3 linked regions of the Spartinivicinus poritis genome follow. The main gene of each other region encodes a partner of the protein of the gene in region 3 in a complex. Links are inferred from orthologs where the notes say so. Each region holds a gene or a part of one and is shown on either strand. Other genes may lie near its edges.

Region 1 (3,171 bases), on a different replicon or contig from region 3:
AATTAAAGGACTAAAAGACATAGGTGTGCTGTAACTGTCGACTAATGCACGAGAGGGGCACCACTAGAGTGCGTTACCCCTACCTCTCTGGCTGCTAAAATGGAAACTTAAAACCCTCAGGTAGCTTCATACCACCTGTCAGGTTGGCCATTTTATCTTGATTATTTTTTTCTACTTTACGTACTGCATCATTAACTGCAGCCGCAATTAAATCTTCAAGCATTTCTTTATCTTCTTGCAGCAAGCTAGGGTCAATATTCACTCGCTTAACATCATGGCGGCCTGTCATCACAATACTTACCAGCCCAGCACCAGACTCACCTGTCACTTCGGCATTGGCCAGTTCTTCTTGCACTTTTTGCATTTGCTCTTGCATTTGCTGGGCTTGTTTCATTAGGTTGCCCATACCACCTTTAAACATATAAAAACCTCATTTTGCTTTGGCTAAATACCAGTAATGCTTAAGAGTCGATTGGCATTACTGAGTTTTCGACGATTGTAGCAGAAAAGTGCTGCATTAATGCCTGCACATTTGGGTCGCTAATAATACTTTGTTCTGCTGCAGCTTGTCGCTCCCGTCGCTTCCGGGCACGATATGCGGCTGGGGTTTCTGCTTTAGTTGCTGTTACCTTATCAAGTGATACTTGAATTTCAGTAGCAAAATAATGAGATAGCGCCTGGCTCACCCGCTGAATCTGGCTGTCATTCAGTAATACCGTATGTTCTTTGGCAATACGAAAATACCAAAGCCCGGCAGTTATCTCGACCAGCTCCATTTGCTGAGCAATGGCATTAGCCGCACCACTGATTGATAACTGAGCATAGAGTTGCGGCCAATCTTCTGGCTTTACAGTGGTTAACGTAAATGTTTTTGCTACCTCTTCTTTAAGCATAGTCGCCGAAGCAGCAGGTTTAACCATTTCTGAAGTCGTTAACGTTGCTTCAACAGGTACTGCTGTTGCGGCAATGGCTTGCTTAAGCGCAGAGGTATTATCTACCTTTGTACTCGCTTGAGTTGCAGCAGCCCCAGTCATTGGTTGTTCCGCGCCCACAGCAGGAGTGGGGTAACTGGCAACTGGCTGCTCTGCTATAGGTGATGGTTGTTGATATGCACTGGCTGCGGAGTAGTCTTCATAATCCGGCACCATCGCTTCTGCATATTGTTGGTAGCTGGCCAGCTCAGCAGCAGCATCACTTGTCATTGTTGCCTGACTCACTTGCCCTGATGGCTGGTTAACATCGGTTTGACTGATATCAGTCACAGCTTGCTTGTATCCTGCAGGCTCTGGACTTTGCTCCAACCCACTAGCAGGTAACGCCTGTACCACAGCATTGGCAGGGCTTGACTCCACCACCTGTTGAGAAGTAGTAGGTTCCGTATGTTTAGGAGACACTGGCAATTGCTGAGGCTCTAGCGACTGTTGAGGCTCATTAGCAATGGTTGATTGACCAGGTAGGCTATTGGCTTCTAAGGAGTGAGTTTCCATAGAATTGGTTTCTGCTGCACTTGATGTATTACTGCCTTGGCCAGGCTGACAGACCTTATCATTGGACTTGTCATTGGCCTTATCAATGGGTGGTTCTTCAGTGCCAGGCAATGGCTGAGTCGGAGGTACTACTGGGCCTTGCTGAGGGCGAAAAGCCAGCATCCGTAACAATACCATTTCAAACCCTGAACGAGGGTCTGGTGCAATCGCTAAATCCTGCCGCCCTTGCAAACCAATCTGATAAAACAGTTGTACATCTTCTGCCGTCATGTCAGTGGCTAATCCCAATATTTGCTGCTGATCACCCTGACTGTTGTCGACAGCATCTGGCACCATTTGCGCCAACGCAACCCGGTGAAACACGGACAGCATATCTGCTAATACACTAATATAGTCAGGGGCAAATTCTGCTAAGTGAGCAACAGCCGCTAAGACAGCGACAGGCTGCTGACTAGCTAAAGCCTCAACTACTCGATAGACCTGCCGCTGATCAATCGTGCCTAACATGGCAGCGACTTTATCTTCTGTCACCTGGCCATTACCAAAAGCGATGGCTTGATCCGTCAGGCTTAATGCATCCCGCATACTGCCATCCGCAGCTCGACCTATTTGCCACAGTGCTGTTGACTCATAGCCTACCTGCTCGGCTTCCAACACCGTTGTCAGATAATCAACTATCCGCTCTGGCGACATATTTTTCAGGCCAAACTGTAAACACCGAGACAAAATCGTGATTGGCAGTTTTTGCGGGTCTGTGGTTGCCAACAAAAACTTCACATGAGGTGGCGGTTCTTCAAGGGTTTTGAGTAATGCATTAAAACTGTGAGCTGACAGCATATGCACCTCGTCAATCAGGTATACTTTAAACCGACCACGGGTAGGCGCATACTGCACATTATCCAACAGTTCGCGGGTATCCTCTACTTTGGTTCGGGATGCCGCATCCACTTCTAGCAGGTCAACAAAACGTCCCTGGTCGATTTCCTGACAGGCAGAACATTGGCCACAAGGCTCCGAGCTAATACCCGTTTCACAGTTCAAACATTTGGCTAAAATACGAGCAATGGTGGTTTTCCCCACCCCTCGCGTGCCAGTAAACAAATAGGCATGGTGTAACCGGCCATGATCCAATGCATTAATTAATGCCTGGAGTACATGATTTTGTCCAACCATAGCTTTAAATGTTTTTGGCCGCCACTTTCTGGCCAATACCTGATAGCTCATTTAGCTGCCTGAAATCGCTGATTGATGAGATGTTGCATACTACTTTACCTACCGCAACAGATAAAACCTCTCAGTATATCAAACTTTGCTTTTACGCCTAAGAGTTTACTAAGGGACATGCACCTGTAGGATAATATGGAAAGCCTAATGACTGCGTCATTTCTATTATCAGATACCAGGCAAAAGGATACTTGAGTTGCAAGGTCGATACTGCTTTAATAGGCTCACAATATTGACCACTGATGCTATTTTTATACATAAAGTTTGACTATATTGAGCGCTGGGTAAATGGCTATTGGCCAGCAAAAAACTTTAAAACATAAGCAGTACTCAGTAACTTTTAACAGAAAAATATAGACGTTAACTTATTATCAACTAATTCAACATACATCAAGAATAGGACTGACGTCCTTGCCAACCTGCTAACCTAAGCAAGGTGGATTCCGGTGACGGAGATGTG
Region 2 (3,085 bases), on a different replicon or contig from region 3:
CAAAAAGCAATCGATACCGCCATTTTCCTTGCCCAGTCGAATAATGCCACTTTACATCTGTTCACTGTAATTCCTGGCTTTAACATGCCAATCGTATCAAATCACTTTCCAACAGAAGTGATGCGAGAAGCATTAGCTGACTTAAAAGCTCGACTAAAAGAGTATGCAAAACAGCAACTACCAGAAGGGGTCAATTACGAAGTCGATGTAGCTGAAGGTAAAGCTTATAAAAAAATTCTTAAAAAAATCAGCCAAAGCGATATCGATCTGGTCGTCATTGCCACTCATAACAGCAAGCTAAATCACTTTTTCCTTGGCTCAGTAACTGCTAAAGTAGTAGAGCATTGCAACACTAGCATACTTGTTATTAAGTAATTACTTGCTTTTCATCTTTATCTAATAGAAACTACTGCCCTTGCTGCAAAAAGATAGCAGTAGTTTCTTCATAAAACACTTATGACTGCGCCCTAGTTGATAAGTATATTCCTCGTAAATACCCTCCTCTAATAACAACTTACTAGCTAAACTTACCTACGTTATAAGTACCCCTAGCATTCACGCCAAAGGATTTTTCGTATTAGTCCGGAGTGACAAAAGACTATCAGGCAGTACACTTATTAAGGGCAACTTTAGTAATTTAGCAATTAGATCAGGTAGAGTTATGTACGAGCATTTAAAAAGCATGGGCATTACAGCCATCGAAAATATCGATCGCTATAGCCTTCGTTCAGAAGCAGAATACGATATACTTAAAATTTACTACAAAAAAGAAAAAGGCTCATTATTTGCCCGTAGTGAAAAATTTAAGTACCCCCGCCAAAAGAAAACAGTATTGGTTGATAGCGGTACCCACAAATATAAAGATGTCACAGAAATTTCGCCTATTTTAAGGCATGTTGTTGATGAATTAGATCAAGTCACCAAGCATGACAAAGAAATAATTGATCACAAGAAGAAAATTCTTCAAGACTTAAAACACCTAGAAAAGGTCGTTAGCAATAAAATCACCGAAATCGAAGAGCAGCTTAAACACCTGTAACTACACATTTTGGTAATATTATTCAGATCTTTTTGCGCAAGACACCGGCTTAGCCACTAAGCGGGTGTCATTGTTTCTCAGAAAACCCTTTTAGTGGAAACAACTCCAACTGCTCAACAGGGTTCCTTTCATACAAGTCAATTAAACCTACCCCAATACCCAGCAACCTTACTGGCTTTTTACCTCTTTGAAATGCACTAGAGAATAGTCTTTGATAATCACCAACAGTGAGCACTTCTTGTATAGATTGAGGCTGACAAGCTTCTGCTAATGTGGTTTGAGTAAAATCATGAAACTTAACCTTTACTAGTCGTTTACCAATGGCATACCCCTCTTCCAGCTTAGGAACCAGCCTTACTTCTAAGTCTGCCAGTAATGCTGGAATCTGTGTCTGGATGGCTGACCAATCGACTAGATCATCAGGATAAGTGTGCTCTATGCTGAGTGACTTACGCCGTCTAACAGACTGCACTTGCCGGTGATCAATCCCTTGCGCTAGTTCATATAAACGCTCACCAAATACACCAAACTTATTAATTAACGTATCCAGCGAAAACTGTTGCAAATCTCCACAAGTTGCAATTCCCATTGTACTCAACTTTGTTGCTGTCACTTTACCTACCCCATATATTTTATTCACTGGCAGTTTTAAAACAAACTCAGCTACTTGGTTTGGTGCAATAACAAACAAGCCATTCGGCTTACGCCAATCACTGGCAATTTTGGCTAAAAACTTATTGGGTGCGACCCCTGCCGAGATTGTAATATGTTGCGTGTCGTACACTCGCTGGCGAATTTCTTCTGCAATCAGTGTGGCACTGCCTTTACAATAAGTGCTATTGGACACATCTAAAAATGCCTCATCTAACGAGAGGGGCTCAACTAAGTCGGTATACTCATGAAAAATTGCCTGAATAGAGCCAGATATCTCACGATAATACGACATTCGTGGTTTTATAATAATCAGCTCAGGGCACAGTTTTTTCGCATAGGCAGAGGCAATTGCTGAACGCACCCCATATTGGCGCGCCTCATAATTACAGGTTGCAATGACCCCTCGTTTCTCTGGAGCCCCACCGACAGCAACTGGCTTTCCTGTGAGTCGCGGATTATCTCTTACCTCTATAGCGGCAAAAAAACAATCACAATCTAAATGAATAATTTTCCGTTGCACTACACTTGTTACCAGCTGATAGGTTTCCGATAAGCTGTTGCAAAGTCAAACCAATACCCACTACTATCTATTTTCTAAAATAAAACGCATAATGCCTTTAAAAGGGCCACCCTGATAGTTGTTAGGGGTGCCCTAAAGTCTATAAGTAGTAACCTTTGTATATTAAGCTTACCATAGCAAAACTCACTACCCATGGACTAACTGGCGATAGGACACGATATTAGAGGTAAGAAGGATGATAACTCCTTATACAATTGCCATTGCAGATGACCATCCTTTATTCAGGTCTGCGTTAAAGCAAGCCTTAAGCCAAGGTTTTCCAGAGGCAAAATTACTAGAAGCAGACTCAATGTTAAGCCTGCAAACATTAGTGCGCCAATGTCAAAATTTAGATTTAATTTTATTAGACTTGATGATGCCTGGCGCTGATGGTTTGTCAGGACTTATTTATTTGCGCAGCCACCACCCTGCCATTCCTATTGCTGTTGTCTCTGCATCCGAGGATCACAGTGTTATCCAACAAGTAATGAACCAAGGAGCTGCAGGGTTTATTCCCAAGTCAGCGCCCTTACCTTTGATTAATAAAGCCCTGACTTGTATTTTTAATGGCGAAATATGGCTTCCTGAGCAATACACCAACCAGCCCACTAACACTAATCCAGAGCTACATAACTTAACAGATAAGCTCGCCTCCCTCACTCCTCAGCAATATCGAGTGCTGATAATGATGACAGAGGGTTTATTGAACAAACAAATTGCTTTTGATCTAGGGGTTTCTGAAGCGACTATTAAAGCCCATGCTACTGCTATTTTTAAAAAGCTAAATGTTCGTAATCGCACCCAAGCCGTCATTTTAATGAAGCAACTGGCAA
Region 3 (2,986 bases):
AAACAAAATAGTCATGCTAAAGTCATTTATCTGCATTCTGAACGATTTGTTGCTGATATGGTGAAAGCCTTACAGCTAAACGCAATCAATGATTTTAAGCGATACTATCGTTCAGTTGATGCACTATTAATTGATGATATTCAGTTTTTTGCTGGTAAAGAGCGTTCACAAGAAGAGTTTTTTCATACTTTCAATGCTCTCTTGGAGGGTGGTCAGCAAATGATCCTTACTTGTGATCGCTATCCAAAAGAAATTAATGGCTTAGAAGAGCGCTTAAAGTCTCGTTTTGGTTGGGGCTTGACGGTTGCTGTTGAACCTCCAGAGCTAGAAACTCGGGTAGCTATTTTAATGAAAAAAGCAGAGCAAGCGAAAATTGATTTACCCCATGAGTCTGCTTTTTTCATTGCACAACGAGTGCGTTCTAATGTACGTGAGCTAGAGGGTGCTCTAAAACGGGTAATTGCTCATGCTAACTTTTTGGGCAGACCAATTACTATCGACTTGATTCGTGAGTCCCTCAAAGATTTGTTGGCACTTCAAGATAAGCAGGTCAGTATTGATAATATCCAACGAATGGTTGCTGAGTACTATAAAATAAAGATTGCTGATATTTTATCCAAGCGGAGAAGCCGTTCTGTTGCTAGACCAAGACAGGTGGCGATGGCTTTATCAAAAGAATTAACCAATCACTCATTACCTGAAATAGGTGATGCATTTGGTGGGCGAGATCATACGACTGTTTTGCATGCTTGCCGTAAAGTGAAAGAGCTGACTGAAACCGATTCAGAAATTAGAGAAGATTACAAAAATTTGCTCCGGTCATTAACGACTTAGAAATTATTACAGTGGTTTTCCTGTTGACGACTTTTGTATGAGAAGGAAATGATGAAATTTACTATTACCCGGGAAGCTTTGCTTAGGCCTTTACAAATAGTAGCTGGTGTAGTGGAGCGAAAGCATACGTTTCCGGTTTTGTCTAATGTGTTGTTAGTAGTTGAAGACAATCAGTTATCTTTAACAGGAACTGACTTGGAAGTAGAGTTCATTGGTCGAGTTCCACTTGAGTCATCAGCTCAACCAGGAGAGATCACTGTTCCTGCTCGTAAGCTAATGGATATTTGTAAGTCACTGCCTGATGAAGTAGAAATTGAAGTTAAACAGGACGATCAACGCGTTTTAGTTCGTGCAGGTCGTAGTCGCTTCACTTTATCATCATTGCCTGCTACTGAGTTTCCTAATATAGAAGAAGGAGAGAGTGCTCATTCATTTTCAGTTTCTCAGGCAAAACTTCGTCGCTTAATTGATCGTACTGCATTCGCTATGGCACAGCAGGATGTTCGTTACTATTTAAATGGCATGTTACTAGAGCTGCGCCCAGGTGAGTTACGTGGTGTTGCTACTGATGGTCATCGTCTAGCAATGTGTACGGTTGAGGCAGATATTAATAATGCTGATTTACAGCAAGTAATTGTGCCACGTAAAGGTATTTTAGAAATGGCACGGTTACTGACGGGTGGTGATGAGCCAGTCAACATTGTTTTAAGTAATAATCATATTCGTGCTCATACAGGTGACTTTTCATTTACTTCAAAATTAGTGGATGGCAAGTTTCCTGATTATAAGCGTGTTCTTCCTAAGGGTGGAGATAAAATTTTAGTTGGAGAGCGTCAAGTACTGCGTCAGTCTTTAAACCGTGCTGCAATTTTATCTAATGAAAAATACCGTGGTGTGCGGTTGTTGATGGATAACAATGCACTAACTATTATTGCCAATAACCCAGACCAAGAAGAAGCAGAAGAGCATGTTAATGTTCAATATGACTCAGAGCATTTGGAGATAGGCTTTAATGTTGGTTACTTGCTTGATGTGTTATCAGTTTTATCTGGTGACCAAGTAAAACTAACACTGTCTGACTCCAACAGCAGTGTGCTATTGGAAGAGCTTGAAGATGGAGACTCTACATTTGTAGTAATGCCTATGCGGATGTAATTGACTTGTATTGAAAATACTGCATGAGCATTTCCCGTTTATCAGTTTCCAATTTAAGAAATCTACGTTCTGTTGACCTTGAGTTTGCCACTGGCATTAACCTGTTTATTGGTAAAAATGGCAGTGGCAAAACCAGCTTACTAGAATCTATTTATTTACTTGGGCTGGCCCGTTCATTTCGAAGTACCAAACTTAAACCAATCATTAATTCTCAGTCTCAAGAGTGCACTGTTTTTGCTGAGCTATCAGTAGGAAGTAATCGAAAGCTGCCGTTAGGATTAAAAAGGAGTTTGTCTGGAGAGTTGATGATTCGGTATGCAGGTGAAAAAGTTCGTACTGTTGCTCAACTTGCACAATTGTTGCCGATTCAAATCATTAACCCAGATACTTTTCAGCTATTAGAAGGTGGCCCAAAGTTAAGAAGGCAGTTTCTTGATTGGGGAGTGTTCCACGTGGAACATCACTATATGGAACACTGGAGGCAGGCGCAAAAATGCATAAAACATCGGAATAGTCTACTGAGACGTGATAAAATATCACCAACTGAATTAAAAGTTTGGAGTGAATCTTTAGCTAACTTAGCCAATAAAATTGATCAGCAACGCCAGCTTTATATCGATCAATTTGTCCCAGTTTTTAATGAAATTGTTTCTCAATTAATCGATTTACCAGATCTCTCGTTAAGTTACTATCCAGGCTGGGATAAGAAAGTAGAATTGCTTGACTTGCTTACATCAAATTTTGATAAAGAGCAAAACCAGCATCGCACTTTATATGGCCCACATCGTGCAGACATAAAGGTAAAAGTCGATGGTTTGTCAGCTGATGAAATACTTTCAAGAGGACAATTAAAGCTAGTAACAGCAGCACTAAAAATTGCTCAAGGCTTTTTATTCAATAAATTTACTAACCAGCAGAGTATTTATCTAATCGATGATATTGCAGCAGAGTTAGATAATGAAAAGAAAAGTAAGCTGTGTCAGCTTATTGAAACAAT

Evidence for each region.
Region 1: the proteins of dnaN (region 3) and dnaX are in contact, whole or in part, in a cryo-EM structure (PDB 8GIZ), measured with the Escherichia coli proteins. The link is inferred for Spartinivicinus poritis from one-to-one orthologs.
Region 2: the proteins of dnaN (region 3) and dinB are in contact, whole or in part, in a solved structure (PDB 1OK7), measured with the Escherichia coli proteins. The link is inferred for Spartinivicinus poritis from one-to-one orthologs.

Annotation. Positions count from the first base shown.
Region 1 is NZ_JAPMOU010000063.1:18,299-21,469, reverse strand. The notes cover bases 87-3,097. They hold dnaX (DNA polymerase III subunit gamma/tau), read right to left. Parts: upstream 2,712-3,097; coding sequence 462-2,711; downstream 87-461. Other genes in these bases: ORQ98_RS26030 (YbaB/EbfC family nucleoid-associated protein), read right to left, coding at 95-421. In the rest of the region: recombination mediator RecR, read right to left, coding at 1-21. UniProt on the Escherichia coli protein: Part of the beta sliding clamp loading complex, which hydrolyzes ATP to load the beta clamp onto primed DNA to form the DNA replication pre-initiation complex.
Region 2 is NZ_JAPMOU010000008.1:7,985-11,069, reverse strand. Bases 161-3,085 are described here. They hold dinB (DNA polymerase IV), read right to left. Parts: upstream 2,214-3,085; coding sequence 1,107-2,213; downstream 161-1,106. Other genes in these bases: ORQ98_RS08275 (response regulator transcription factor), read left to right, coding at 2,449-3,085; ORQ98_RS08285 (DUF3461 family protein), read left to right, coding at 662-1,039; ORQ98_RS08290 (universal stress protein), read left to right, coding at 161-375. Also shown: more of ORQ98_RS08290, read left to right, coding at 1-160. UniProt on the Escherichia coli protein: Poorly processive, error-prone DNA polymerase involved in translesion repair and untargeted mutagenesis. Copies undamaged DNA at stalled replication forks, which arise in vivo from mismatched or misaligned primer ends.
Region 3 is NZ_JAPMOU010000024.1:8,316-11,301, forward strand. Bases 112-2,937 are described here. They hold dnaN (DNA polymerase III subunit beta), read left to right. Parts: upstream 112-885; coding sequence 886-1,989; downstream 1,990-2,937. Other genes in these bases: dnaA (chromosomal replication initiator protein DnaA), read left to right, coding at 112-834; recF (DNA replication/repair protein RecF), read left to right, coding at 2,013-2,937. In the rest of the region: more of dnaA, read left to right, coding at 1-111; more of recF, read left to right, coding at 2,938-2,986. UniProt on the Escherichia coli protein: Confers DNA tethering and processivity to DNA polymerases and other proteins. Acts as a clamp, forming a ring around DNA (a reaction catalyzed by the clamp-loading complex) which diffuses in an ATP-independent manner freely and bidirectionally along dsDNA.